Regions from separate parts of the Secundilactobacillus sp. MJ173 genome, predicted to be linked through region 1. Evidence: riboswitches for the same ligand, from Rfam matches in the RefSeq annotation. Region 1 holds a riboswitch; each other region holds the start of a gene.

Region 1 (3,400 bases):
CAACGATATTGGTCGCTATTGGTGTAAAATCGTTGTTTTCATCACGTGGATAGTATTTTTCAAATATACCTGTGAGCTGATTAACGGTATCAGCCACCACTGAATCATAGAGATCATAGACGTCCTTAAAATGAATATAGAAAGTTCCCCGACCAATATCACTTTCTCTAGTAAGTTCTGCAACGGTGATCTTGTCAATTGGATTATCGTGCAATAGTTTGACGAACACCTTTTTCAATTGACGTTGAGTCTTTAACGTTCGCCGATCTGGTTGATCACTCTTCTTAGAAACCACTTTTTGTCCCCCTCTAAGTTGAGTTATCATCCTATTTCCCCCTCGATGATTGGTGAACAATCTCATCAGATGTGTCTATTAATGAACTAATCTATTTAATTGAGTATTGTACACTAATCTTATCTACATTATATTATTTTTAAATAGAAAAACAACAATTATGTTGTGAGCGTTTTCTTGGATAAGCATTAAGTATTTATACACAGGTCTTGGGAGACACTGTGTAGGAGTGACTGCGGGGGTTACTAGGTTATCTAATGGGGGATAGGTTTATGGATTATTTAGCTTTTTTGGGGAAGAATGAACGCACTAAACTGGGAATTTTAGGGGTATTGGCTGAAAATGCGCGGCGAGATGTTGAGGTCAAACAGATCATCGACCAAGTATCGATAACACGTTATAAGTTCAACCAACTCATTGACGAATTAATTCAAGATTTAGGGAGTATTCAGCAAAAAGATTGTCAACTCACTGTCAAAGATAATCTTGTCGTTTGTGACGGTATTGATTATTCAATCTGTCAGCAGTTGCAACTTATCTACTTGAAACAATCACCGCGGTTTCAGGTGTTTGAATTTGAGTATCTTAATCAGCAGACTCAGTCACGCCAGAAGTTTCTGCTTGATCATTTTATGAGTCAGTCAAAGTACTATGCACTACGGACTCAAGTTGAAAATGTGCTGGATAATAAAGCGGTGACGCAAGCTCGGCCAATAGGTGGCAGTCTGCACCCAGAACTTGTCGAACGGGCCAAAATTTCTAATATTTATTATCATTTCTTTAACGGGATTGAAGACCCATTTCCTGAATTAGAGAGCGAGACTTCACGTTTTTGTAATTTCTTATGTATGACCTTTGGTATTTCACTGACACCTAGTGAACGGTTGAAATTGAAGATGTTTGTCCAGATTCAAGTTAAACGGTTGGCTGGTCGGCATTTTTTAAATATTCGTCATTTAGCAACGTTAGAACGGGATACACGACTGTCATTTTTAAAACATTATTACCTCGAAAACGTTTCTCATAGTGGGGAATCGGACATTGATTCTGAAATCTGTTACCTATTCTTATTTTTACGCAGTCAGCAAATTATGGCTTCCGTGCCGGTTAAATTCTGCCAGCAGTTGCAGCAGCAATATAATAATGGCAGCAAACACTTTGAACGCGTTTTAGCTGAAACGCTGGTGATCGATCAGGCCAAATTCACGGGTGAGGAGCAGCAAAAACTGCCCAGCATATCACCCAGTTAACAGTGTGGCTGATGATGTTTGACTACTTTGATTTCACCGAGGTTATTGCGTCTGATCAGTCCCATATGGCCATGGATTTTCCAGCACTCACCATTTTAGGCAAGCAACTGGTGGATGAGGCCATTAAGGTTTTTGATCTCCAGCTTTGTGACGAATGCCGTGCCAAGTTGCTCAAGTCCTACGTTAAAATTTTGATTGCGGATGTGCCTAGTGAATTAGCGCGGGATAACGTCACAATTTGCGTTGATTTTGTTCAAAGTATTGTGCCGATGGACTATTTCGCTAAATTATTGGTGGCTAATCTTGGCGCAGGCATTGTGCTGACCAATCAGTTGAGTAGCGATGTTGATGTGTTTCTCTCCGACATTTACGTGGCAAGCATTCATGATATTCCACAGGTAACGATGCTGGATCCGCTAAAGACATCGAGCTGGGAGAAATTACGGCAAACTATTGCGGGCGTGAAGCAAGCTAAGCTGGAAGATTTTTTGGCGGCAAGCTAATTAGTGTAAACCCTTGACTTATTTCAGTAAACTCGCTTTAATTAGAATTAAGAATTCAAATTGAATAAACATTGTGGTCTGGGGTGCTAGTGATAGCTGAGAGATACCCAAATAACCTGATGCAGTTCGTACTGCCGTAGGGAGCGCCATGTTAGTCGACAGACTACCAGTCCATTTGAGAACCATTCAAGTGGGCTTTTTTATTTGCTGAGCGACCAGTCACAGTGTTGGCTTGGAGGAAGAAACATGCAAGCAACAACGATTATCAAGAACGGGTTGATCGTCACGCCAACGGGTGTGGTGAACGGTGATTTAGCGATTAAAGACGGTAAAATTGCGGCCATTGGTGAGCTATCTGAAGATGCCGCGGAAGTGATTGACGCTCAAGGTCAACTGGTTTTACCGGGAATGGTGGATGCACACGTGCACATCAACGAACCGGGACGCAGTGACTGGGAAGATTACCATACTGGCAGCCAAGCGCTTGCGGCTGGCGGAACGACTAGTATGGTGGTGATGCCATTAAATGCGCTTCCGGCTCGGACAACCGCAGCTGAATTTACCCGTCATCGTGCCATCGCTGAGGGTAAATCTTACATTGATTTTGCATTGTATGGTGGCTTAGTACCCGGTAATCAAGCGGATATTGGACCGATGGCGGATGCTGGTGCAGCTGGCTTTAAAGCGTTTATGGCAACCACTGGCAGTGATGCGCCCGGTGATTTCCATAACGTGGATGATTATGATTTGTACCGGGGGATGCAGGCAATCGCTAAGACTGGTTTACGACTATCATTACATGCTGAAAATGCCGTTTTGACTGATCGGCTGGCTGAAGATAAGATTGCCCATCATCATACGAATATTCAAGCCTACATTGATTCACGACCGCCAATGGTGGAAGTGGAAGCAGTTAGACGGGCTTTGTATCTGGCTAAGCAAACTGGCTGTAAGTTACATTTCGTCCACCTGTCGACTGGTGAAGCTGTTCGGGAAGTTCAACGAGCACAAACAGAGGGGCAGAATGTGACTTGCGAAACCTGCGTGCATTATTTGGCGCTAAATACGACTGATTTTAAGCAAATTGGTCCCTTAGCGAAGTGTTCACCCGTGTTACGGACACCTGAGGTCCAGGCTGACTTATGGCGGGAAGTTCAAGCAGGCCACGTTAACGCGGTGACCTCGGACCATTCACCAGCACCCGCGGAGATGAAGGCGAACCCTAACAACAATATTTTCGAAGTCTGGGGTGGCATCAGTGGTGCGCAGAATAACTTAGATGTTTTTTACGATGTTGCGGTTAAATCAGGGCGCTTAAACTTGCAGCAGTTTGTCCAGCTAACCGCTGCGGG
Region 2 (3,400 bases), on a different contig from region 1:
TTGGCAATCTCCGCAGTCATAGCACTAGACAGCGTATCGCCAGTACCATGAGTTCGAACGGTGTCAACTCGAGGCGCGCTGAGCCAGAATTCTTTACCATTTTCCAGCAAAACATAATCGGTCACTTTATCGGTATCGCCGTGACCACCCTTGATCATAACGTTCTTAACACCAGTTGCACGGATCTGCTTAGCAGCCGCCTGCATGTCTTCGGGTGTCTTGATAGTCATATCAGTTAGCCGTTCCGCCTCTGGTAAATTAGGTGTGACAACGGTCGCTAGCGGCAATAAATCACGCTTAACGGTGTCAATCGCATCATCAGCCAGTAACGGCGCACCGCCCTTAGCAATCATAACGGGATCCACGATCAGCGGTCCCAAGTCATATTTCTTCAGATTCTCAACGACGATTTCCACGTGTTCTGCATCCGCCAGCATCCCCGTCTTGCAGGCTTTAATTTTCAAATCACCCGCCACTGACGCAAACTGTTCATCGATTAATTTCTTAGATAATGCAGCAAAATCTTGCACACCAATGGTATTCTGTGCGGTTACAGCTACAATCACTGCAGCACTAAATACGTGACGTTCCTGCATGGTCTTGATATCGGCCATAACGCCAGCACCACCACCGGAATCAGTCCCAGCAATCGTGAGTGTTTGTGGAAATGAATTAACTTCCTCAGCCATCTTAAATGTCACACCTTTCAGTCAAATTGGGCAATCTTTTCAATATCAGCAACGGATGCTAAATGCAATTCGTCCATTAAGCGAGCAGAGAAAGTACCTGGCCGTTCCTCTTTCAGCTGATCAGCAACGATCTGGCCGATTGAAGCAAAGACCAAGCAAGCTGTTTGAGCAGCTTCAAAGTAGTCACCATCACTGACCGCACAAAAGGCACCCACAATACTGCTGAGCATATCGCCAGAACCAACGTGTAACTGGAACAGCGGCGTGCCGTTAAATACTCGGGCAACGTGTTCACCATCGGTAATGACATCCGTGGCACCACTAAGAATAACGACACAATTCTGTTTCTTAGCAGCAGCTTTAGCGATTTCCACCACGTCTTGATTGCCGGAACCAGCATCGATGCCCTTCGCGTCCCAGGCAACATCTGCCAAAGCGGCGATTTCACCAGCGTTCCCACGAATAACGTCCACTTGGAACTGGCTCATCAAATCAAGGGCAACTTTCTTACGGTAACTAATGGCACCAACCGCCACTGGATCAATAACTAACGGTTTGTGCTGTGCGTTAGCAGCTTTGCCCATAGCTAAAATATGGTCTACTTGCGGCTTAGAAAAAGCTCCAAGGTTCAAAGCAACGGCATTACTGATACCCACCATTTCATCGGTTTCAGCAATTTCTTCGGACATAATGGGTGACGCACCAATGGCGTTAATGCCATTAGCCACATCTTGAACGGTGACAAAGTTTGAAATGTTAAGGACAACGGGATTGGTCTCGCGAATCTGATTCAGCAAATCGATTTTCATGAAAAATCCTCCCAAAATTTTAGTACAAACAACAGTCAGATACTAAAAAAAGTCGAGCTAATCAAAACGTTAGCTCGACTCTTCACCAGTAAAACTGGTCCGAATTGAACACGTTCCTTCGCAAGTCTGAACTTACAGGTTCAAAGGGATAGTGCGAGCACATCTCAGCCCCAGAAAAAAGTGGGACACCCCTCGTGTTGTTTGGCTTAATTGTAAAAGAAAAAGGGTGTGGAAGCAAGCGCTTAGAGAGCGGAGTGTAAGGGACGGGCGCCAAAAATCCCGAACTTGGATTTTAGGTGGCTGTCACTTACATGCAGCTCTCTGCTTGCTGTAACCCGACTAAATCAGGGTGTGGAAGCAAGCGACTAGAGACTGAAAACTAAGACGCTTTCGGCAAAAATCCTGGGCTTGGATTTATGCCGGAAGTGACTTAGACGTAAGTCTCTGCTTGCTGTAACCCAACTACTCTACATAAAAGAAAAGAGCCCAGCCCCAAAAGGTTGAACTCTTCCAAACATAAATTCTAAAACGACACCGCATCCGGATCCATCGCTGACCCAGCAGCACCCTGGAACCCGTCAATCTTCTTCATGTCATCTTCACTAATTTCAAAGTCAAAGATGTCAGCATTCGACTTAATATATTCAGCGTGCACAGACTTTGGCAGTGGCAAGAAGCCGTGCTGTAAGTGCCAGCGTAGGACTAATTGTGGTACAGACTTATTGTATTTCTCAGCAATCTCTTTCAGTCCATCAATCTGGAAAATCTTACCAGTTCCAAATGGACTGTATGCCTCTGATAAAATATCGTGTGCGTTATTATATTCCACAACGCTTGGCTGCAGATCGGATGGATTCAAGAAAATCTGGTTAACCATTGGCGCAATCTTAGCGGTCTTCAGCAAGGCATCCAAATGTTTAGGCCGGAAGTTTGAAACCCCGATAGCCTTCACTAAACCTTCCTCATAAGCTTCTTCCATAGCTTTCCAAGTCTCAGCATTAGCTTCTTCCCAGTTATCACGAAAAGCAACTGGATTTGGCCAGTGAATCAAGTAAAGATCAACGTATTCCAAACCTAATTTGGATAGAGAGGTCCCAATGGCTTGCTTCGCTTTTTCATAGCCGTGATCAGCATTCCATAATTTCGTGGTCACGAATAAATCTTCGCGTTTCACACCAGAATCGTGGATTGCTCGACCAACGCTTTCTTCATTCCCATAAGCAGCAGCCGTATCAATGTGACGGTAGCCCGCTTTCAAGGCATCTAATACTGACTGGTAAGCAACATCGCCATCTGGCGTCTGCCAAGTGCCAAGTCCAATAACCGGAATCTTAGTCCCGTTGCTGAGTGTATAAGTATCTGTGAGAGCCATACCAAGTCCTCCTTTATGATTAAAAAACGGTAAACTCAAGTCTTAACAACTTTGAGTTTACCGTTTTTTTGAAGTTTGACGCAAGTGATTAGGCTTACGCAACCTGGTTAATCTTTCTTCATCCACTTACGGAATTTATTAATGATGTAGCCCAGCACGATGAGAACTGCTAGACCTTCAATAATCCACATGATCATCTGTTTCCAGTTAATGCCAGGTTTGGCAATCTTAGCTGCTTTGCCATCTTTGTCAGTTACCGTAAATAATCGGTCAAATTTCCAAGACCCATTGTCTGCTTTCACAGTCATTTTCAACCGGTATTGTCCTGATTTGAGTACTTTACCATCCAAAGTTGGCATCTGGTATCCAAAACTGGAATTAGGCGCAAAGTTCAACATCTTTTGGTTAACTTTGGCAACGGTCTTATCACCTTCACCAGTAACAGTCGCTTTAAGGTAAACTGTTCCAATAATTGTCGGTTGATTATTTTGTAAATTAACTTGAATTCTTGGCAATCCGTTATTTCCAAC
Region 3 (3,400 bases), on a different contig from region 1:
CGGTGTCACCAGTAAATCGAAGTTTCAGTACCAGGGTAAGACAACTGGAAAAATAGCGTCTACCATGATTGCTGGCGTTGTAGAACGGTTGCCTAAAAACGCCACGTTGTCAGTGCTGATAGAGCGAGTAAATCAAGCATTCGTCACTTTTTATCATCAAATTGATTTTCCAGTTGATCGTGATAGCCAGGGGCTGCAAGCCGTTGCCGTGGTTTATTCTCGTTTTCGTAATGAACTGTGGCAGGTTGGTGATGCGCAAATTAATCTAGATGGTCAGCTGCTAACTAATCCCAAGCCAAGTGACTTGGTTTTATCGAATATGCGCAGTTTGGTTCTGCGGCTATCCCCTGATGATAAGCAGTCGGATCCCGGTCGTACAGCTATTTTGCCGTGGATTTTAAAGGCGACTCAATTTGCTAATGTAGCTGATAGCGAGTGGGGTTATGCGATCTTTAACGGCCAGCCCATCCCAGATTCACTGTTAAAGGTCTACCCACTATCAAACGCGGAGCACCAAATCGTGTTAGCGAGTGACGGCTATCCTAAAGCAGCAGGTAATTTGGCTGAGTCGGAGGCAAGTCTACGAGAGGTTTTGCAAAATGATCCCACTTGCAGCCATGAATACCGGTCAACTAAGGGTACTGTGTCTGGCAATCGCTCATTTGACGACCGGAGTCTGATTCACTTTAAAGTAGTGCCAAGCTAATCAAATTAAAAAAGCCCCTTAGAATTTGGCTGATAAAGTCAGCTTTCAATTCTAAGGCGCTTTTTAACCTGTTTAGGCTTAAAATTACTTTTTCGTATTAGCGGCATTACGCTTAGCGTCGCGGATGATTTTCATCGCCCGTTTACGGGTCTTCAAACTGGGACTCTTAAGTCGCCGGTAAGCGCTAGCCATATCAGTCTTTTCCATGATTGATCTCCTTATAACTTTACCATGAGGCCTTACGGACACCAGGAATTTGACCAAGGTGAGCGTATTTCCGGAAATTCAAACGGGACATATTGAACTTGCGCATGTAACCGCGTGGCCGTCCGTCTAATCCGTCCCGGTTACGTAGCCGATTAGGATTAGAGTCCTTTGGCAGGTGGGCCAAGGCTTCGTAGTCGCCTTGCGCCTTTAGTTCACGCCGAATAGTGGCATACTTTGCGATGAGTTCACGTTGCTTGTTATACTTTGCAATCTTTGATTTTTTTGCCATGTTTCCTCCAATGACTTAGTGATATTAGTGCAACAAATTCATTAAGTAATTGCCAGGTCAATGGTGTTAGTAGTATTTGATGCCGTCACAACAATGGTAATAATTTACCAATAATCAATTCGAATTACCACTAATTAGACTTGATTTAATTAAACTGTAATAATTACGCTTTACGATTCACGCGTATTAATGAGAAGTGTGCTAAAATAATAACTGAAAATTAAATGCACTAGGGGCGCCATATGGCTGAGATAGATGAATCTAGTCCCTTCGAACCTGTATAGTTAATACTTGCGAAGGAAAGTGTACGTGAACATCAATATACAATGATGGTCTTTCAGTGCGCGGAACTAACTGCGGCTGAAGGACCTTTTTTATTGGAAGAGGGGCTTTTAATGGGAAATACGAAACCAAGCGGGCTATTTCTGCTTTGGATGGGTGCGGCGATTTCAATCGCTGAGATTGTGACCGGGACACTCATTGCACCATTAGGTTGGAAAAGCGGCTTGCTAGCGATCTTAGTTGGGCACGTGATTGGCTGTTTTGTTTTTCTGCTACCTGCTGGTTATCTATCAGCTCAGCAGAATAGGACGGCAATCCAAGCCACTAAGACGGTTTTTGGGCAACAGGGCGTTGGGCTGTTTTCAATGCTAAATGCGCTGCAGTTACTAGGGTGGACGGCGGTAATGATCGTCAATGCTCAACAGGCGATGAATGGGCTATCAAAGGCGTTGTTCAACTATCAATCAGTATTGGTGATGTCACTCATCGTGGCGGTGTTGATCGTGGTTTGGCTATTAATGGATCACGACTGGCTTTTCAAAGTGAATAACGTCATCGTTGTCTTACTAGCCATTGGCATGATCCTGATGCTGTGGACCATTATGAAGGAGGGCCGCTTGCAAAATAGTACCGATCTCGCGCCATTGAGTTTTGGCAGTGCAGTTGAACTTAACGTGACCATGGCACTTTCCTGGTTGCCACTGATTGGCGATTACACTCAGCATACCGATCGACCGTTTCGCACCAGTATGGCCAGTGTGAGCGGCTACTTTATTGCCAGTGTGGCCATGTTTTCACTGGGACTTTTCACGGTGATTTTAACCGGCCAATCTAATTTTACAACCGTGCTTTCGCATTCCAGTATGGGGATGATTGCTCTGCTAGTGATCGTTTTTTCAACGGTAACCACGACCTTCATGGATGCCTATTCGGCAGCTACTAATATCGCTAATTTGGTAAAGACTAAAGCAGTTAATTTGATTGCGATTGGGATTACGGTGTTAGGTTTACTGATTGCACTGTTTGTTTCAATGGCATACTACCAGAACTTTTTATACGCTATCGGGGCGGTATTCACACCGCTATTTGCCATCTTATTTGTCAGCGTCTTCTTGATGCATCAACGACTTTCATTACCATTAAACTTTTTATGGTGGCTAATCGGCGTTGTTGGTTATTCGTGGTTGCAGAAGTTGGACTTCTTTTTGGGGACGACCTTCTTCTTGCTACTAGTGCTAGTATTAGGCGTTTATCTGACAGGGGTGGTCACCAAAAAGTACCCGTTGATGACGGATTAGGTAAGTGGCTGACTATGCAGGAGAATAGAGAGGAGCAAACGCATGAATAAAAGAGTTTATTATTTAACCCTAACTTCGGTTCTTGTGGCATTAGGTGTAATCGGTGGCAGTTTATTTGAATTTACAGTGGGTGTAGCCAAAGTTGCGCCAATGCAACACTTAATCAACGTTGTATCTGGGGCCTTATTAGGACCTTGGTGGGCAATGACACAGGCGTTTTTAACGTCCTTAATTCGTAATTTGCTGGGGACTGGTACGATTCTAGCTTTTCCTGGTAGCATGTTCGGTGCTTTTTTAAGCGGTTTGCTATTCAGATACACTAAAAGGCTGATTGCAGCAGTGTTTGGCGAATTGATTGGGACTGGTATCATAGGTGCGATAGTTGCTTACCCAATTGCAGCACTGCTATTAGGGGCGAAGGGTGCACTTTGGCTATTTGTGCCAAGTTTCTTCCTTAGTGCACTGGTTGGTGCGGTGATTGCTTATGTGTTATTGAAGAGTATTTGGTCCACGGTGATTCAGCCACAGATGAATAGGCTGAGTAAGTAGTATTAAAATGAGGTTGTGCCATAAGTCTATATTGGTAAAAATTTCATTTGGTTTCTTGACTTAAAGACA
Region 4 (3,400 bases), on a different contig from region 1:
AGTGGCCATGATCAGCATTTCTAAAATTTGCAATTTTTTCTTTTGACCGCCGCTTAACGTGTAGACTACTTGGTCTTGCAACTGAGTTAACTGTAATTGTTCTAGAAATTTAGGAATACGATCCTTAAAATAAGCGGGTGCCTGACTATTTTTTAAAGACAGTGTCAGTTCTTCTGCAACCGTCACGTTTAAGAACTGCTGATCAGCATCTTGGAAGACCAAGGCGACTTGTTGGTATAGTCGATTAGGTCGAATTTTAGCAATTTCCTTTTGGTTAAGTAACAAGGAACCGTTGTATTGATGCAGTTTTGAAAGCGCTAATAGCAAAGTCGATTTACCTGTACCATTAGCACCGGTCAACAGGGTGATGTGATGCTGGAAGAAGTCAATTTTAGGTTGTGACACCAGAGTGGAAGTACCAGCGATTAATTTTAAATCATGTGCTGAAATAATCGGCTGATCAGTTTCCTTTGGCAAAAGTAATTGCTGATTAGAGGTATCCTGCCGTTTAAAACTAGCCATTTTTTGCGTCGCCGCATCGGAGTCGAGTAATTCGAGTGAGTCACCCGTACCATTTAGCACAAAAAGGTGATCGATATAAGCATCATAGTCTTCAAGGTCGTGATCGGAAATGATAATGGTCTTGTGCTCTTCGTGCTGCAGTCTTGAAAGCTTAGCTAACAATAACTGACGGGCAACTGGATCGACGCTGGCAAAAGGTTCATCTAACAGGATGGTGTCGGCTTGCATGGCGATGATTACAGCTAGGGCAACTTTTTGTTTTTCACCACCTGAGAGACTATTAAGTTGGCGATGACGTAACGGACTAATCTCCACGTAATCAAGTGCTCGGTCAACCCGGGGCATCATTTCTTCTGGTGCCACGCACTGATTTTCTAACGCAAAAATTAATTCACGTTCGACTGTGTCCATGGCAAACTGCTGGTTGGGGTTTTGAAACATCATTGCAACTAGCTGGCCACGCTTTGTTTCTGGTATGTCACTAATTTTGGCGTCGTTTAACCGGACTTCTCCGGCAGTAATCAGGCCACCAAACTTCGGGTAAAGGCCACTAATAATCTTCATCAGGGTGGACTTACCAGAACCAGAGGGACCCGTCAGCAGTGAAAAGCCGCCGTCAGGAAAAGTGGCTGAAATATCAGCCAAAGTCAAAGGCTTTTGACCGTCCTCAGTCGGATAAGAAAATGATAGTTGATTTACCGAAATCGTTGCCATGAGTTTACCTCAATTCTAGCGCGTTTGAGTTTGCATCAAGTGTGTCCGGTCAAGCAAGTTGACGATGGCCTTAACCAGTAAACCGGAGAAGATCCAAGTTGAAACCAGACGGATGATGAACAGTGCAATCAGCAGGCCAATGTGATACTTGGAGTAACCGTTACGAATCATGTCCCAACCAAAAGTGACGATGGTGGTGGTCAGCACACTGAGATTCAGGCTAAACCAGTCGTAACGCTTGTAGCCAGTGAAGGTAAAGCCTAATTCTGAAGCAACCCCTTGAACAACACCGGAGATCATGGTGCTAGCACCCCATTGACCGCCAAGGAACATTTCAACTACCGACCCTAAAAGTTCACCAAGGGTAGCCGAACCGACTTTTTTAAAGACGTATCCGGATAATGGACCAGCCATCACCCAGATGCCCATGATGATGTCATTGGCGCCGGGGCCAAGTCCAACTGGTGTGAGGGCAACTGTTAGTACGTTGTACAATGGACCGACGACCCAATAGATCACCCCAAAGAAAATCGCAATTAACGTTAGCAAGATAATGTCGCGTAAGTGCCAAGCATTTGAATATTTCATGACAAAAGCCTCCAAATATAGTTTTGCTAAACGTTTTCCACAGAAAAAGAGTCAAAGATAAACGATTATCTTTGACTCTTCCTTTTGGCTTTTATCATCAGAAAATAAATGCATTATGCTCCCTTCGCTGGTATTAACCAGATCAGGTTCAATGGGTGGTATCTCAGCCAAAAGGCACCCCAGATAACGTTTAGTACAATGTTCAGTCTACACGGACTAGTTAGTATTTGCAAGCAAACTAATGCGGAGTTATGCGCGACCTAACTTCTTTAAATTCGGAATTGTCAGCATGGTGCATAGACTAATGATGTAGAGGATTGACAGGAATCCCATGACGACGATTAAACTGTAATGATCCATCAAGAAACCGATTGCTACACTGGAGAAGCCACCGATTGCACGTCCAACGTTAACGATAACGTTGTTGGCAGTTGAGCGGATTTCAGTTGGGTAAAGCCGAGAAATGACAGCACCATAACCACCGAACATGCCGTTTGAGAAGAAACCAAGAATGGCGCCGGCGATCAGTAAAGTCACCTCATTAACTGCCAGGGTGATGCTAAAGACTGCAACTGCGGAGCAAATCAAGAAAATACCAAATGCCAAACGGGGACCGAAATAATCAAGAATGCTGCCGAAAGTCATCATCCCAATACTCATGCCGACAATCGTTGCAATCATCCAAATAGAGGAACCAGACACGCTTAAGTGCAATTTCTGTTGCATGATGGAAGGCAGCCAGTTCATTAAACCAAAGTAGCCGGCAATTTGGACCACCACCATCACGCTAAGGGCAATGGTTTGATAAGCTAGCTTGGGTGTCTTGAACAGTGCACTGATTCGAACCCGTTTGCTGGGATCTTTTTCAGCCTTCTTGGCGGCTAAAAATTCGTCGCTATCGTGTAAATGACGACGGATGAAGTAGGTTAAGCCAACCGGAATCAAGCCGAATAAGAACAGTGCCCGCCAGCCGAATGCAGGAATAATAAAGGCGGCAGAGATGGCGGCTAAAATAGCACCAATTTGACCACCAATTGCGGCAATAGACGTCATTTTACCGATCTTATGATGATTAAAGTTTTCGGCAATCAGCGTAATGCCGACACCGTATTCACCACCAGCACCAACACCGGCAATAAAACGGCAAAGGTAGATCAGTGTAATGCTATTTGCGAAGTACATGGCAGCAGTGGCAAAAGCAAAAATGAATACGGTGTGAGAAAAAGTCCGTACTCGTCCAAAACGGTCAGCAATAACGCCGAAAAAAATGCCACCCACTAGCATGCCCAAATTAGTGATTGATGAAATCAGCCCTGCCTGAGCACCGTTGATATGTAAATCAGCGATGATGGAAGAAAGTGCGAAGGAGAGGAATAAAACGTCCATATTCTCCAAAGCAAATCCCGCCGAGGTAGAAGCGATCGTCCACTTTTGGTTCTTACTTAGTGCGTGGTGTGCAGTAGTTTCCATATTCAGTTTCCTCCAAAATAAGTGCTCACTGGCACTTGTTATTTTTGCGGTTACGGATCTAACCGTCGCTGGTATTGTGACATAGTTTATTGACGAATACAAGTAC

What was found. A riboswitch is a leader RNA that binds a small molecule or an ion and turns the genes downstream of it on or off. The one in region 1 is predicted to bind thiamine pyrophosphate.
Region 2: it holds a riboswitch for thiamine pyrophosphate, as region 1 does, so the genes downstream of both, thiM (hydroxyethylthiazole kinase) here and allB (allantoinase AllB) in region 1, are expected to answer to the same signal.
Region 3: it holds a riboswitch for thiamine pyrophosphate, as region 1 does, so the genes downstream of both, cytX (putative hydroxymethylpyrimidine transporter CytX) here and allB (allantoinase AllB) in region 1, are expected to answer to the same signal.
Region 4: it holds a riboswitch for thiamine pyrophosphate, as region 1 does, so the genes downstream of both, AC6H04_RS05905 (ECF transporter S component) here and allB (allantoinase AllB) in region 1, are expected to answer to the same signal.

The regions. Positions count from the first base shown of each region.
Region 1 is NZ_BAAKGN010000058.1:80,864-84,263, reverse strand. Features, by position in the region: gene AC6H04_RS08770 (TetR/AcrR family transcriptional regulator) at 1-325, opposite strand, end outside; gene AC6H04_RS08765 (hypothetical protein) at 568-1,545, shown strand; gene AC6H04_RS08760 (hypothetical protein) at 1,557-2,048, shown strand; TPP riboswitch at 2,118-2,209, shown strand; gene allB (allantoinase AllB) at 2,295-3,400, shown strand, end outside.
Region 2 is NZ_BAAKGN010000066.1:5,251-8,650, reverse strand. Features, by position in the region: gene thiD (bifunctional hydroxymethylpyrimidine kinase/phosphomethylpyrimidine kinase) at 1-689, opposite strand, end outside; gene thiM (hydroxyethylthiazole kinase) at 707-1,498, opposite strand; TPP riboswitch at 1,595-1,701, opposite strand; gene AC6H04_RS10500 (aldo/keto reductase) at 2,022-2,870, opposite strand; gene AC6H04_RS10495 (WxLIP family cell surface protein) at 2,978-3,400, opposite strand, start outside.
Region 3 is NZ_BAAKGN010000038.1:43,368-46,767, reverse strand. Features, by position in the region: gene AC6H04_RS06430 (hypothetical protein) at 1-706, shown strand, start outside; gene AC6H04_RS06425 (putative metal homeostasis protein) at 791-913, opposite strand; gene rpsN (30S ribosomal protein S14) at 933-1,202, opposite strand; TPP riboswitch at 1,424-1,521, shown strand; gene cytX (putative hydroxymethylpyrimidine transporter CytX) at 1,598-2,782, shown strand; gene thiW (energy coupling factor transporter S component ThiW) at 2,825-3,331, shown strand.
Region 4 is NZ_BAAKGN010000036.1:63,740-67,139, forward strand. Features, by position in the region: gene AC6H04_RS05900 (ABC transporter ATP-binding protein) at 1-1,236, opposite strand, end outside; gene AC6H04_RS05905 (ECF transporter S component) at 1,252-1,824, opposite strand; TPP riboswitch at 1,926-2,016, opposite strand; gene AC6H04_RS05910 (MFS transporter) at 2,074-3,294, opposite strand.